Regions from separate parts of the Paenibacillus sp. LC231 genome, predicted to be linked through region 2. Evidence: riboswitches for the same ligand, from Rfam matches in the RefSeq annotation. Region 2 holds a riboswitch; each other region holds the start of a gene.

Region 1 (3,150 bases), on a different contig from region 2:
CTGCCTCCCCGTTACCTCAATAAAAATTTGTTCGAGCGACGCCTCTTGCGAATGAATGGTATCGAGGGGATAATCCTGTATCAGCTTAAGAAATTGGTTATTCTCACCGATGCCATCCAGAGAAAATACCGCCCCCGTTAATTCGCCATCCCTACTGTATTCGACTCGGACCTCCTTTCTTCCCTTACGAAGTTTCAACTCTCTGGGTGAATCGATTAATTTGATTTCACCGTCGACGATAAAGGCTACCCGATCGCAAAGTTCTTCTGCCGCTTGCATATTATGCGTTGTTAGTAGAACCGTCTTACCGGCAGCCTTTTTGGCAAGTATCAATTCCTTCATTCGGTGGGCATTGACCGGGTCTAATCCGGATGTAGGCTCATCCAGAAATAGGATTTCTGGATCATGCTGTAACGCCCGACAGAAATTCAACCTCATCTTCATGCCCTTGGATAGCTGGGAAACCTTCATATTCGCGGCATCTGTTAGATCGACTTGTTCCAGCAGTTTCATGGGATCCTCCGTCTCCCCCTTGTAAAGGGAACGAAAGAGCTTTAAATTGTCGAGAACCGAAAATTTGCTGTAGAAGTTCGGGAATTCAAAAGCTACTCCGATTCGCTCATAATAATCGGGACCGGTATCCCTGATTTCATTGCCCATGACTTTTATACTTCCTTGATAACCTTTCAGAACACCGATCAGCAGTTTTTGCGTCGTACTTTTACCAGCGCCGGACGGGCCGAGAAAGCCAAAGATTTCGCCAGGCGGGATGACAAAATCAAGCCCATGCAGGGTCGGCTCTTTCCGATTCGGATACGTGTAATGAAGCCCTCTTACTTCGATCACAACGCTCCATCTCCCTTCGGCGTATTAGACACCGCAAGCATACCGGCAGATAATAACTCGACTAGCAATTCGATCGTAGATGTAAATTGCTCCTCTCCAATCTCTTTTTGGTGCAGCGTAAGCAGTGCCAAGGATCTGATCATGCCCACGATGGATTCGGGTGCCGTACCAGGTAAAATGCCAGCCTTCTGCCAAGCCGTAATCACAGGCAAGAGCGCGTCTTGATCCTCCGTAAAGTTACGCTCCAGCAAGTCTTTCGGCAATTTCCTGAACAACAGCTCCATCTCCCCGCGATCCATCATCTGCCGAAGCATCGGGCTCTCGTCCATCATCCTAAGTGAATATAAGAGAAACCGTTTAATGCTTTCCTTACTGCAGACCTCTTCAGGAGGGAATAAATCCAGAACGGCATTGCGAATTCGCTGCTCCTCCTCCAGAATCAGTTCATAATATAATTCCTCTTTCGATCCGAAAAACATGTAGAACGAGCCTTGGGCAATGCCGGCGGCCTTCGTCAGATCTTCAACACTCGTTTTGCGAAGGCCCGCCGTTTCGAAATGATGGCGTGCCTCCGTCAGCAGTTTTTGGCGTATCCATTCACGTTCTTCGTCCGAGAATTTTTTGGGCATGTTGCACTTCACATCCTTAATCAGGCCATTTGTGATTCTGTGAATAATTTTATTTTATATTCATAAAAGTACTCCCCAAAGTCCCGTTTGTCAATATATTTGATATGATGTTGTTTACTTATCGGTAACTGTTTACTTTCAGCATGTTTTAGCATAATATTTATTACGATAAATTTCATACGCATAAATGCTTAATCCTCTATGAGGAACGGGGGAACCAACAAAGCGACTAAGCTTTAGGGGTGAATTCTTTCTGGATAAGAAGGAACGGGGACTCTCAATCCCGAATCCGACAGCTAACCTCGTCAGCGTCTTGGGAGAGAACACTCTTACTACTTTGACTTGTCCATGATCCGTACAACCAAGGCCAGGAAGCAGAACTGTCTCTGCTTCCTGGCCTTTTTTGTTAACGCTGTAGTGCTTAGAAAAGAAAGGAATGATTATTCTGCTTAATAATGAAAAGATACTGGTATGCGTGTATTACGGTCCAAACGGAGAACGTCTCATCCGTCGAGGCGGCGAATTAGCCAGACTGCTTAAGTGCCCCCTGTTTGTGTTGAGCGTTATACCCTTGCGTGAAGGTGAGTTAGATCAGGCACAAGAAAGGTATATGGCTGAGTGGCAAGTGAAATGCAACGAGTATGGGGCAACCTTCATTGTCAAAACGAATGAAGATCCCAAGGCTTCAGAAATCATAGCGGAAACCGCCAAGAATCATCAAATCACCCAAATAATCATCGGACAATCCGGTCAAACGCGATGGCAAGAAATTACGCGCGGTTCGTTTGTTAACGAGCTTTTAAACCAGATAGGCGAGACGGACTTACACATTGTAGCGGTTCAAAGGATGGATGATCCAATAGCTGACACCCATGAACGGGGAATTCGAGTCACTGTTTACAGTGATGGTTCTCATTATCTGCTTGGCAGTAAGGAATCCGGGGGCGATCCAATAGCCGAAGGTCTATTTTTCAAAGAGTTAAATACCGATTTTGACACCGGCTTGCTGAAAATAAAAACAGACCACGAGATCCAATATTTGAAAATAAGTCACGGAAAAGTAGTAGACTCGTCTTTTTTCCAAAACAGAAAATTCTTCGATAAACCCGGCGATCAATAAAGAATGGGGGTGGAACTTGTGAGAAGAACATTTATGAATGCAAACGATCGAAATACACAACATTCCGCTCCTGACACAATGGAGTTGTTTATCAACAAGCTTAAAAAAAATATGAGTCCCCCTCAACTCGTCATGCTTGTCTTTTTCACTTTAATATTAATCGGGACCGCATTGCTCGCGCTTCCCTACTCTTCCTCCACCGGGAGGTCAATTGGTCTGCTGGATGCTTTATTTACTGCCACCTCAGCAATCTGCGTAAACGGGCTCGTTGTCTTGGATACCGGTAGTGTTTTTTCGACTTTTGGACAAGTCATTATCATGATCTTGATTCAAATTGGCGGGCTCGGCTTTATGACCTTTGGCGTGATGGTTGCCATTGTTCTGGGGAAGAGAATTGGCTTGAAGCAACGAATGATTATTCAGCAAACCACGCATTCGACCTCGGCACAAGGTTTGGTTAAATTGTCCATGTATATGGTACTCATTGCATTCGCGTTTGAAGCCTTGGCTACGATTGTCCTCACGCTCCGCTGGCAACAGGACGTCGGGTGGGGA
Region 2 (3,150 bases):
CAGGCGTTAAGCCCATGGATAGACCCACCGTACCGAAAGCGGACGTCGTTTCGAATAGAATCTCCAGGAAATCCCCTTCCTCTGTCGTCGACAGAATCATCGATACGGTTAGAACGAGCAGCAGTGCCAGTAATGCAATGGTCAGTGCCTTCAGCACACGCTCCTGGGCCAGGCGATAACGGAACATGACGATGTCTTCACGCCCGCGCATCATGGCGATGACCGCCCCCACCATAATGGTGAAGGTTGTTGTTTTGATACCACCCCCGGTTGAACCTGGGGATGCTCCGATAAACATCAGAATAACGATAAAAAATTGCGTGGCCTGTCTAAGCCCCGTAATATCTATAGTATTCGCGCCAGCTGTACGCGGCGTTACGGATTGGAATAACGCGCCGAAGAATTTTCCGCCCCAATTCAGGGAGCCGAGCGTCCTCGGATTGGTGAATTCAAAAATAAGAATGACGATAAATCCAACCAGCAGCAAGGTAGCCGTCATGGTGAGCACTACTTTGGAGTGCAAGGAAAGTCTCCGCTGTTTCCGGAAATCAATCAGATCGGATAATACGATAAAACCGATGCCGCCCGAGACAATCAAAAACATCACGACAACGTTGACTACAGGATCATAGACATAACCGGTCAAACTCCGAAAATCGCCAAACAAATCGAAACCGGCGTTGTTAAACATCGTGACCGCATGAAAAACGCCATAATAAATCGCTTGGCCGATCGGCATATCAAACGCCCAGCGGATCGACAGAATCAAGGCACCGCAGGCCTCGATGATCAGGGAGTACAGGAGCACTCTGCGAATCAGCCTTACGATTCCTTCCATCGAGGACTGATTCATCGCTTCCTGCAGAATGAGGCGATCCTTGAGCGATATGCGCCTTTTGAGAGCCAAGGCAAACAAAGTGGCCATCGTCATGAATCCGAGCCCGCCGATCTGAATCAGCAGCATGATCACGATCTCTCCGAAGGAGCTGAATGTCGTTCCTGTATCCACCACAACCAGACCCGTTACGCAAGTTGCCGATGTCGAAGTGAACAAGGCATCGATAAATTCCAGCGGTTCACCTGTACTTGTGGATATCGGCAGCATTAACAGCGCCGTCCCGATGAAAATAATAGCCGCGAAACCAAGCACGAGAATCTGCGGCGGAGACAACCTGAGCCAGTTCAATTTAGAGTTCAATCGGTCACCTTCTTAAAAAAAATCAAGAAAAAAAGACACTGGAAAACGCAGTGCCCTTTACGGTCTGGTTCCTGTGCTGCAGCCTACGAGGTTAGCTGACGGATTCGGGCATTTTCACAGGTCGCCCTATTCATTATTCTGGAAATAATGAAATTCACCCCAATTACATGGTTCCCCCATTTTCAGTACGAAATTCGGCTGGAATATTCGGTTCCTTGAAGCATGATGTGATTATAACGCAATCCGGTACGTAACCCAATGCCGTTTTTCACCCAAAAAATCTTTAAAAGAGCGCGAATTGGGCATATTCAAGAATACAAGCATAGGGTTCTCTAACGTTTTCGAAACCTTTCATTCATTTTCATCGATTTGTTTCATTATTCCGGATATTGGGATAAGCTGCTTATGACTTTCATAACTATGTTATATTGACTCTATGCGTTCTTAATCAGGCATATCGAATACCAGTGGGAGTATCAACTTTCTTAGAGGAGGAATTTCATGAATCGTGCAAGAGAGCCCTTGAAGCTGAAGCCCAATCTGAAGCAGCTCATCGCGCCTGCCGCAGTCGGCCTGATTCTGTTCCTATTATTTCAGGTGTTTCCGTCGACGAATTCGGATTCTACCGAGATGGCATCTCCGAATATCATATCCAAGGAGCAGGCTCGGCAAGCGGCTTCAAGCTTTGCTCAGGAGTTTTTGCAGTTTACGGCTGCAAAAACGGATGACACGCTGGTTACATATCAATCCAAATCGGAACTTTACGGATATCTGGCGAAGGAAAAAAGACTTTCGGAATACAACAAAACCTATGAAGCCAAATATCCCTATGACGTATACCGCGTTCGCTTCAGCGAGCCGGGCGGCGATGCCCTCAATGTGGACGTGCACATGCAAAATTCAGGCATCGTTGGCTTCTCATACGATTACACCCGCTCCAGCTATGACCGGATTGAGCTGAACAAGGGCGATGTACAAAGGCAGATGCTGCTTGTCGTCGAGGACGGCATGTCATTAGCCGAGAAGCAGGCTCTCGCTGAGCCTTGGCTCCAGCGAGCGGGCTATGATCCTTCGCAACTGGAGCTGGTTACCCGGGAAGGGGAACCCCGGCTCCGGTATGTGGATCCGGAATCCAAGATCGGCGATTCCAGATTGGAGCACCGTTTCACCTTCGAGCAGGGGAAATTACGCTCCTATGAGCCATCTTTTTCGGTCCCGGCCGCCCATTCCGCCTATGTCAACAAGCAGACCCAAGATGCCACGCTGCTGACGCTCGCAGGGTATGGCCTGTTCACCCTCATCCTTGGCATACTTGCGATTGTGTACAGCGTGAAGACCAGAGCCTACACGTCGTTTAAGCGCGGCCTGTTCCTATCGGCGCTGCTGTTTGTCATTCAGATGCTGAATACGTACAATCTGATTCCCGTTTTCAAATCCGAGGGGATGTCGCAAACCGGCATACTCGGGATGATGATTTTCTATGCGGTCTATTCGCTCATCTTCTCAGCTCTGCTCTACTTCTCCCTTGTCGGGGGGAGCGGGCTATGGCTCAAAGAAGACGGGCTCAATCCATGGCCGCGCGCCAAAGAACCCGGATACGGTCATTATGTGCTGGACAGCATGAAGCTGGGGTATATGTGGGCTTTCATCCTGCTTGGGGTCCAATCCATTATCTTTGTCGTTCTGGGGCTAACCTTGAATACATGGTCCACCACGGATGCCACACAGTCGCCTTATAACATGCTCTATCCTTGGCTGTTTCCGCTGATGGCTTGGCTGGCCGGCATATCCGAGGAGGCCGTCTATCGGCTGTTCGGGATCAAAATGCTGAAAAAGATTGTGCGCAATACGTTCGTGGCCAGTTTGATCACCTCGATCATCTGGGCGCTCGGGCATACACTCTATCCGATATACCCTGTAATTTCCAGGCCCATTGAACTGGTTATCATCGG
Region 3 (3,150 bases), on a different contig from region 2:
CCAGTGATCATCACGTTTAAAACCTGTAGCCCAGATAATGTTGTCGATATGTATGGGAGATTCTTCGTTCTGAAAATACACCGTTTGATCTACTATCTTTTCCGTCCTTGCATGAAGTTGTATCCTTCCTTGTTGAATGAGCAGCTTTAACTCTTTTCCATAAATCTGTTCTGGCATTGCATGCAACCATTTACCTAACGTACTTTTGCGGTTTGCTGTTAAAAAGCCCACCTTGTCGAAATACCAAAAAATACTCTTCCCGAAAATATGTAACGGTTTATACTGGATCTCACCGCTTGCAGACAGATGCACATCAAAATCATCTGCCAACTCACTGGCAATTTGGGCCCCAGAGTTTCCTGCACCTACAACAAGAACACCCCCTTCCTTGAGATGGTTCTTATTTCGATATTCAGAAGAATGTAATTGTATAACTGCATCACCAAGCTTGTCATGAAAGGAAGGAACTAGTGGCTTCTGAAAAGGACCGGTGGCTACTATAACTTTTTTTGATCTAAACGTACCCTTCGTTGTGGAGACTTCAAAGATTCCATTGTTCATGGTTAATGATGTAACTTGTGTATTGCTTTGAACAGGAAGTTCTAAACGCTTCGCATAATTTTTCAAATAATCGGCAACCTCATTTTTATGTGGTAAACCTTGAGGATCACCTTGAAAGGGAGCACCAGGTAAACTATTATACATTCTTGGCGTAAACAGATGAAGAGAATCATAGCGGTCTCTCCATGAATCACCAACCTCCCTGTGACCATCAAGGATGAGGAAATTCACTGAATTTTGTTTGAGATAGTAAGCAGCCGCAAGCCCGGCCTGACCTCCACCGATGACAATAGTATCTAACATATAAATATCATACCTCCTATAATATTTTTACTTAAAGTATCATATGAGCATTTATTCATCAATAATGAATATCTCAATATTGAGTATCGGCAGAAATGTAGATCTTCTATATAGGCATCAAGTATTTGGTGTTTTGTACACTTAATTATAAGTACAAACGTATGTCTAAGAAGGAAACACGATTGCAAACCTATGAGGGTAACATTGAATTGAAATCATAAAACAAGCCCTTCATTTATGAAGGGCTTGTTCATTTTAATTATTTCAGTTGTAACTTCCGACCATCATCATGTAACTTTTTTGACTAATGGTTCTTCTTGCAGTTACATAACGTTGTTTGTAATAGGTTTCTGACAGTTTACTTATCCTTACACCCTTACTACTGGACGAATGTGCAAATTGACCATTGCCAATATAGATTCCAGCATGAGAAATTCCCCTGCCACTCGTATTAAAAAAAACTAAGTCACCCGGTCTCAGATTAGCTTTTGAGACTGGAGTACCCACTTTGGCCTGAGCACTCGATGTACGTGGCAAATCTAAGTTGAATTTATCAAAAATGTAAAGAATAAAGCCGGAGCAATCGAAACCACTTGAAGTTGTACCTCCCCATTTATAGGGTGTTCCAACGACTTTACTTACTTCAGTAGTCAACTTAGGTTGATTATCTGCAAACGCACTGGCTGCTCCCGAAGATAATATAATGGCAGACCCTAACAACGACAGTAAAATTTTCTTCAAGATTATTTCTCCCTTCGATGCCTACGGAGTTAGCTGAGGGTTCGGTAGAAGGATCCCTATACTCCCTTTACTACAAGAATAATTCACCCAAAAATGGTTCCCCCGTTTTCAAAAACGAAATTCGGCACAATTTATGAATTTTTTGTAACCCTACATAATGTAGTCCATTTTTTCTCGATTGTCAATCTTATCATTAGAATTCTTTCCCTCCTTAAATTAATGTTAAGATTTGTTCAAATCCCGTACCTATTGGACTTATATCAGGACATTATTCAAAAAGAATTCATTTTGAACGCAGAAGCAAATAAAACAATAGTGTAATACTTTTGCAGAGGTTCGAAATATAAATAGCAGTCGAACCAAGGTCGACTGCCTCTTATATTAAATTAATTAAGGTCTATTGCTGGCGATTGGGTCTGCATATCGTTCCTGATGTTTTCTAAACCTTCGGTTTGCAATAAGGCTTATGGCAATAAGGACAATCAAGACACTTAATAGCTGCGAAACACGAACAGTACCATAACTCATTTCGCCTTCGTGAAACAAAAGCCCCATCGGTGACCAAAGCAATTTCATCAACGCTGCAAGCCAGTTAGAGGCATACCAAGCTAAACTGTCGGTACGCAGTCCTTCGATAAAAAACCGTCCAATGGAATACCAAGTGAAATAAGTCAAAAATAATTCCCCTGAACGTAGAAAAGGCTGACGTCTCAACCATAAGAGCAACAACAAACCAACAAAATTCCATATGGACTCATACAGAAAGGTCGGATGATAATAGACACCCTCGATATTCATTTGATTGACAATAAAGTTAGGCAGATGTAATGTTGTTCTGAGAAAATCCTCAGATACTGGCCCTCCGTGAGCTTCTTGATTTATAAAATTTCCCCAACGCCCGATCAATTGTCCTATAATCAATCCCGGAGCACATAGATCTGCAATGCGCCAAAAATTATAGCCACGCAAACGAAAGAAAAAAATCATAGCCATAATCGCTCCGATTAAAGCTCCGTAAATGGCGATTCCACCATTCCATATTTTGAAAACGTCCCAGAAGTTATTGCGGTAATCTTCCCACTTGAATACGACATAGTAAGCTCTAGCCCCGACGATAGCGGATGGCACGCCTACAAGTACCATATCCAAAAAGAACCCCGGATGGATCTGATACCGTTTGCCTTCTTGTATAACAACGATAAGACCTATGAGTGCAGCTACGCTTAAAATAATCCCGTACCAGTATAATTGAATTGGCCCTAATCGAAATGCAATTGGATTAATCGCCTCGTACAAATCCTTTCACCTCAATCCCACATCGTTTGTAACCGATGTATTGAGTAGTTCATAATTAATTAAACACCCTATATTTACATAAGGAAGGCGATACACTTTGAACAATGATACTTTTCTTTCACTTCTCAAGCCTAGGATTATGATTTTAAGCTCACTGTTACTGTTTACTATGATTAGTATCGTTTTTCTGACGGATATCTATTTTATCGATTTCAACAATACCGTTCATTTGATAGCATATTATATCTG
Region 4 (3,150 bases), on a different contig from region 2:
ACGGTGGTTACACGCTGGAATCTCAGTATTACCAAGCTTGTGGAGACGCTGTTCGGCAGCCTGTCATGGTGAGGGGGGAGCACATGAAAAGTTACGCAGGCCAAGGATGGATCAGTGTTAAAGACCAGCTATACGTCTCGATTCTGCTCTTCTTATACCGTTTGCTGTGGGGATATTGCCTGTACCGACTCGTAAAATCGGCAGTCGTCCCCCTTCTGATGCGATATCCGGATGCCGCTCCTAACGAGCTCAGCCGTCTTTTATTCTTCTACGAGGGCGAGATGAGCCTGTCCTTGAGCAGCACAGTACACACCTACGGATGGCTTCTGGCCGGTTTGCTTCTGATCCGGATGGTCCTCACCCCGCTCATTCGGGCCGGCATCTTCTACAACCTTCACCAGGAAGCCAAGGGCGAGCGCGGTTTATTCTTCTTCACTGGCATGCGGAAACTGTGGAAACCCGTAACGCTATTCTATCTGGTTGAGCTTATTCTCACCTTCGCGCCCGGTTACTGGATTCTGCCCAAAATCCTCCCGATTCTGCTGAATGGAATTCAGGAGCCTGTACTGCTGCTTCATGCACTGCCCTATGCAGCTGGCTGGTTCTTGTACGCCTATCTGATCCGCCTGTTATTGCTCTATATGCAATTTGGCCGTACCGGCGATTCCAGCATGATCAGCTCTATCCATGCGCTCTTCCGCCGCTTGGGCACAGCAATGCTGTTATCCATCACCATCGGCGGATCCGCCTGTGTCATTCTGCTGCTCCTGAGCTCGGCCTCGCTCTTCTGGGCCGGGTTGATCGGCTTAATTATTCAGCAGGCCTCTTATTTCCTGAATGGACTTTTCCAAATTTGGGCAATGTCCGCTCAATATCATTTGTGGAGAGATTCCTCCTCACTGCATCCTTAATGGTTACAATTTGGCACCTAAAATAATGAAACACGCTCGCGAATAAGCTGTAATCAGAAGCGACACGTTTCTATCCCGCGCTAGATTTTACAGAGAATAAGAGTTCATTTATCCTTAATATTACAAATTTCTGAACGCCATATTACAAAAAAACCTGTTCCCTTAAGATGGGGACAGGTTTTTTTGTTTAAAAATAATGTTTCCTCGTTTGCCAAATTGTTAATACTCTGCTAAAATAACGAATATGTTAGTAACAACTTTGTCATCTTTACTGTAACTTTTATGTAGGAACGTTGTAATTCGCTAACTATGTTGGAACGTCAAACGTCAATGAATGGGTTCATCAACATTTTAAGGAGCCGAATTCCCATAACGATATGGGAAGCGGGGGATCCGTTTTGGGTGAATTGATCTCGCAAGAGAGGGATCATAGGGGACCTTCAACCGAACCCTTAAGCTAACCTCGCAGGCAATGGAAGGAGCTTTTGTTTTGAAAAAGAAGTTAACGGCTGTTTCTCTAGGCCTCGCACTCGCACTCACATTAGGGACCGGAAGCGCTTTCGCCGATTCCAAATTAAATACTGCAATCAAACCAGCCATTGGTGTTTCTTACAAAACAGGTGGAACTACAACGAATGGATTTGACTGCTCCGGATTCACCAGCTATGTTTACAAGAAGCTTGGTCTTAGCCTGCCCCGTACGTCTGCAGCTCAATACAAAGTAGGTACGGCCGTATCCAAGAGCAAACTGAAAGCTGGCGATCTCGTGTTCTTCAACACATCCGGTAGAGGTGTATCTCATGTGGGTATTTATGTCGGGAGCGGCAAATTCGCTCATTCTTCATCTTCGCGCGGTGTCATTATCAGTCCGCTGAGCCAGAGCTATTACGCCAACCGATATGTAGGCGCTAAGAGAATTATGAGTCAGAATACGTACAAATCTGTAGCTGTGAACTACAATTAATGTTGGAACTTAATTGATTTACTCTTACAAGAAAGCCCTGGGTTTATGAGATTGTGCCGATCTCATCCAGCGGCTTTTTTCTTTTGTTGATTGTGTGTATACCTTTATAACGTTCAGCACAGCAAAAAAGTTCCCGCTTTTTCGAAAAAAAATGAAATTTATTATACAAGTTCACTTCAGTTCCACTTCACTTCGCCATGTCTTCACATCATCTATCCTTTATTTACCCTTCTCTCTCATCATTAAACACCCATTTTGGAAAAATATTGATTTTCCTTGGTGCTTCGACAGTTAATGCTATTGAAAAATAGCGAAATCCATCAAGAAATAATTGCCAATCTCGCTTGCTGTCTGATAGAATGGACGCAGTAACAACTTTGTCATTAATGTAAGTGCTTTAATATATAGATTGCTATGCCTCCCGGCAACGAAAAGGAGCTTTCCATGCTGAAGAAAACATTATCGACAGCAGCCCTAAGTATCACGCTGTTGTTCACTTTGGGCGTTGGCAGCGTGTTTGCTGATGGTGCGCTGGATCAGGAAATCGATAAGGTTCTAGGTACAAGATACAGCTACGGTGGTACAACCACGAGCGGATTTGACTGTTCCGGCTTCACCATGTACGTTTACGCTAAACTCGGTCTAAAGCTCCCGCATCAATCCGGCTCTCAATTCGACATGGGGACAAGCGTGTCCCGTAAGGAGCTGCGCGCTGGCGATTTGGTGTTCTTTAACACATCGGGCCAGGGCATCTCCCACGTCGGCATTTATGTCGGCGATGGCAAATTCGCCCATGCTTCCTCCAACCGCGGCGTGGTTATCAACCGCCTGGCAGAGGATTACTACGATCAGCGATACGTCGGTGCAAAGCGTATCATGAGCGATGATAAGTATGAAGAGTCGGTCGGTGAATCATCCTAAGCTGTAGAGGCTAATCTTCCCTATACATACTGCTTGCCCGTTAAAGGAGCCCTTACCTCTCTTTTGCGGGCTTTTTTGATGCGACTTGGATGTTCGTAATATGATTATTATTTTATGCAGACGATAGGAGGACTTCGCAAATGGATGCCACACCGATTACATTTCACACCGTAGTCATGCGTGAAGAGCACGCCGAAGAAATATGCGCTTGGGCCTACCCTCCTCCCTATAATATCTATGGCTTTCTTCCCTGGGAGCAGATGAAAGGGCTTGAGGTGGAGTTTGGCGATCCGGACATTCGCCAGAGACAGTACATCTCGGTTCTGGATGAGCGGGAGGCCCTCTGGGGATTTG

The links. Region 2 has a riboswitch for cyclic di-AMP ahead of AK95_RS23925 (TrkH family potassium uptake protein). Riboswitches for the same ligand answer to the same signal wherever they lie in the genome.
Region 1: it holds a riboswitch for cyclic di-AMP, as region 2 does, so the genes downstream of both, AK95_RS15170 (universal stress protein) here and AK95_RS23925 (TrkH family potassium uptake protein) in region 2, are expected to answer to the same signal.
Region 3: it holds a riboswitch for cyclic di-AMP, as region 2 does, so the genes downstream of both, AK95_RS21710 (C40 family peptidase) here and AK95_RS23925 (TrkH family potassium uptake protein) in region 2, are expected to answer to the same signal.
Region 4: it holds a riboswitch for cyclic di-AMP, as region 2 does, so the genes downstream of both, AK95_RS17125 (C40 family peptidase) here and AK95_RS23925 (TrkH family potassium uptake protein) in region 2, are expected to answer to the same signal.

The regions. Positions count from the first base shown of each region.
Region 1 covers NZ_JFOM01000019.1:58,105-61,254, reverse strand. Annotated here, with positions in the region: gene AK95_RS15180 (ABC transporter ATP-binding protein) at 1-846, opposite strand, end outside; gene AK95_RS15175 (TetR/AcrR family transcriptional regulator) at 843-1,475, opposite strand; cyclic di-AMP (ydaO/yuaA leader) riboswitch at 1,654-1,802, shown strand; gene AK95_RS15170 (universal stress protein) at 1,912-2,595, shown strand; gene AK95_RS15165 (TrkH family potassium uptake protein) at 2,674-3,150, shown strand, end outside.
Region 2 covers NZ_JFOM01000044.1:66,186-69,335, reverse strand. Annotated here, with positions in the region: gene AK95_RS23925 (TrkH family potassium uptake protein) at 1-1,198, opposite strand, end outside; cyclic di-AMP (ydaO/yuaA leader) riboswitch at 1,264-1,408, opposite strand; gene AK95_RS23920 (CPBP family intramembrane glutamic endopeptidase) at 1,700-3,150, shown strand, end outside.
Region 3 covers NZ_JFOM01000037.1:127,715-130,864, forward strand. Annotated here, with positions in the region: gene AK95_RS21705 (flavin-containing monooxygenase) at 1-864, opposite strand, end outside; gene AK95_RS21710 (C40 family peptidase) at 1,129-1,605, opposite strand; cyclic di-AMP (ydaO/yuaA leader) riboswitch at 1,609-1,742, opposite strand; gene lgt (prolipoprotein diacylglyceryl transferase) at 1,996-2,901, opposite strand.
Region 4 covers NZ_JFOM01000025.1:16,439-19,588, reverse strand. Annotated here, with positions in the region: gene AK95_RS17135 (M1 family metallopeptidase) at 1-72, shown strand, start outside; gene AK95_RS17130 (hypothetical protein) at 84-911, shown strand; cyclic di-AMP (ydaO/yuaA leader) riboswitch at 1,259-1,398, shown strand; gene AK95_RS17125 (C40 family peptidase) at 1,402-1,875, shown strand; gene AK95_RS17120 (C40 family peptidase) at 2,323-2,796, shown strand; gene AK95_RS17115 (GNAT family N-acetyltransferase) at 2,937-3,150, shown strand, end outside.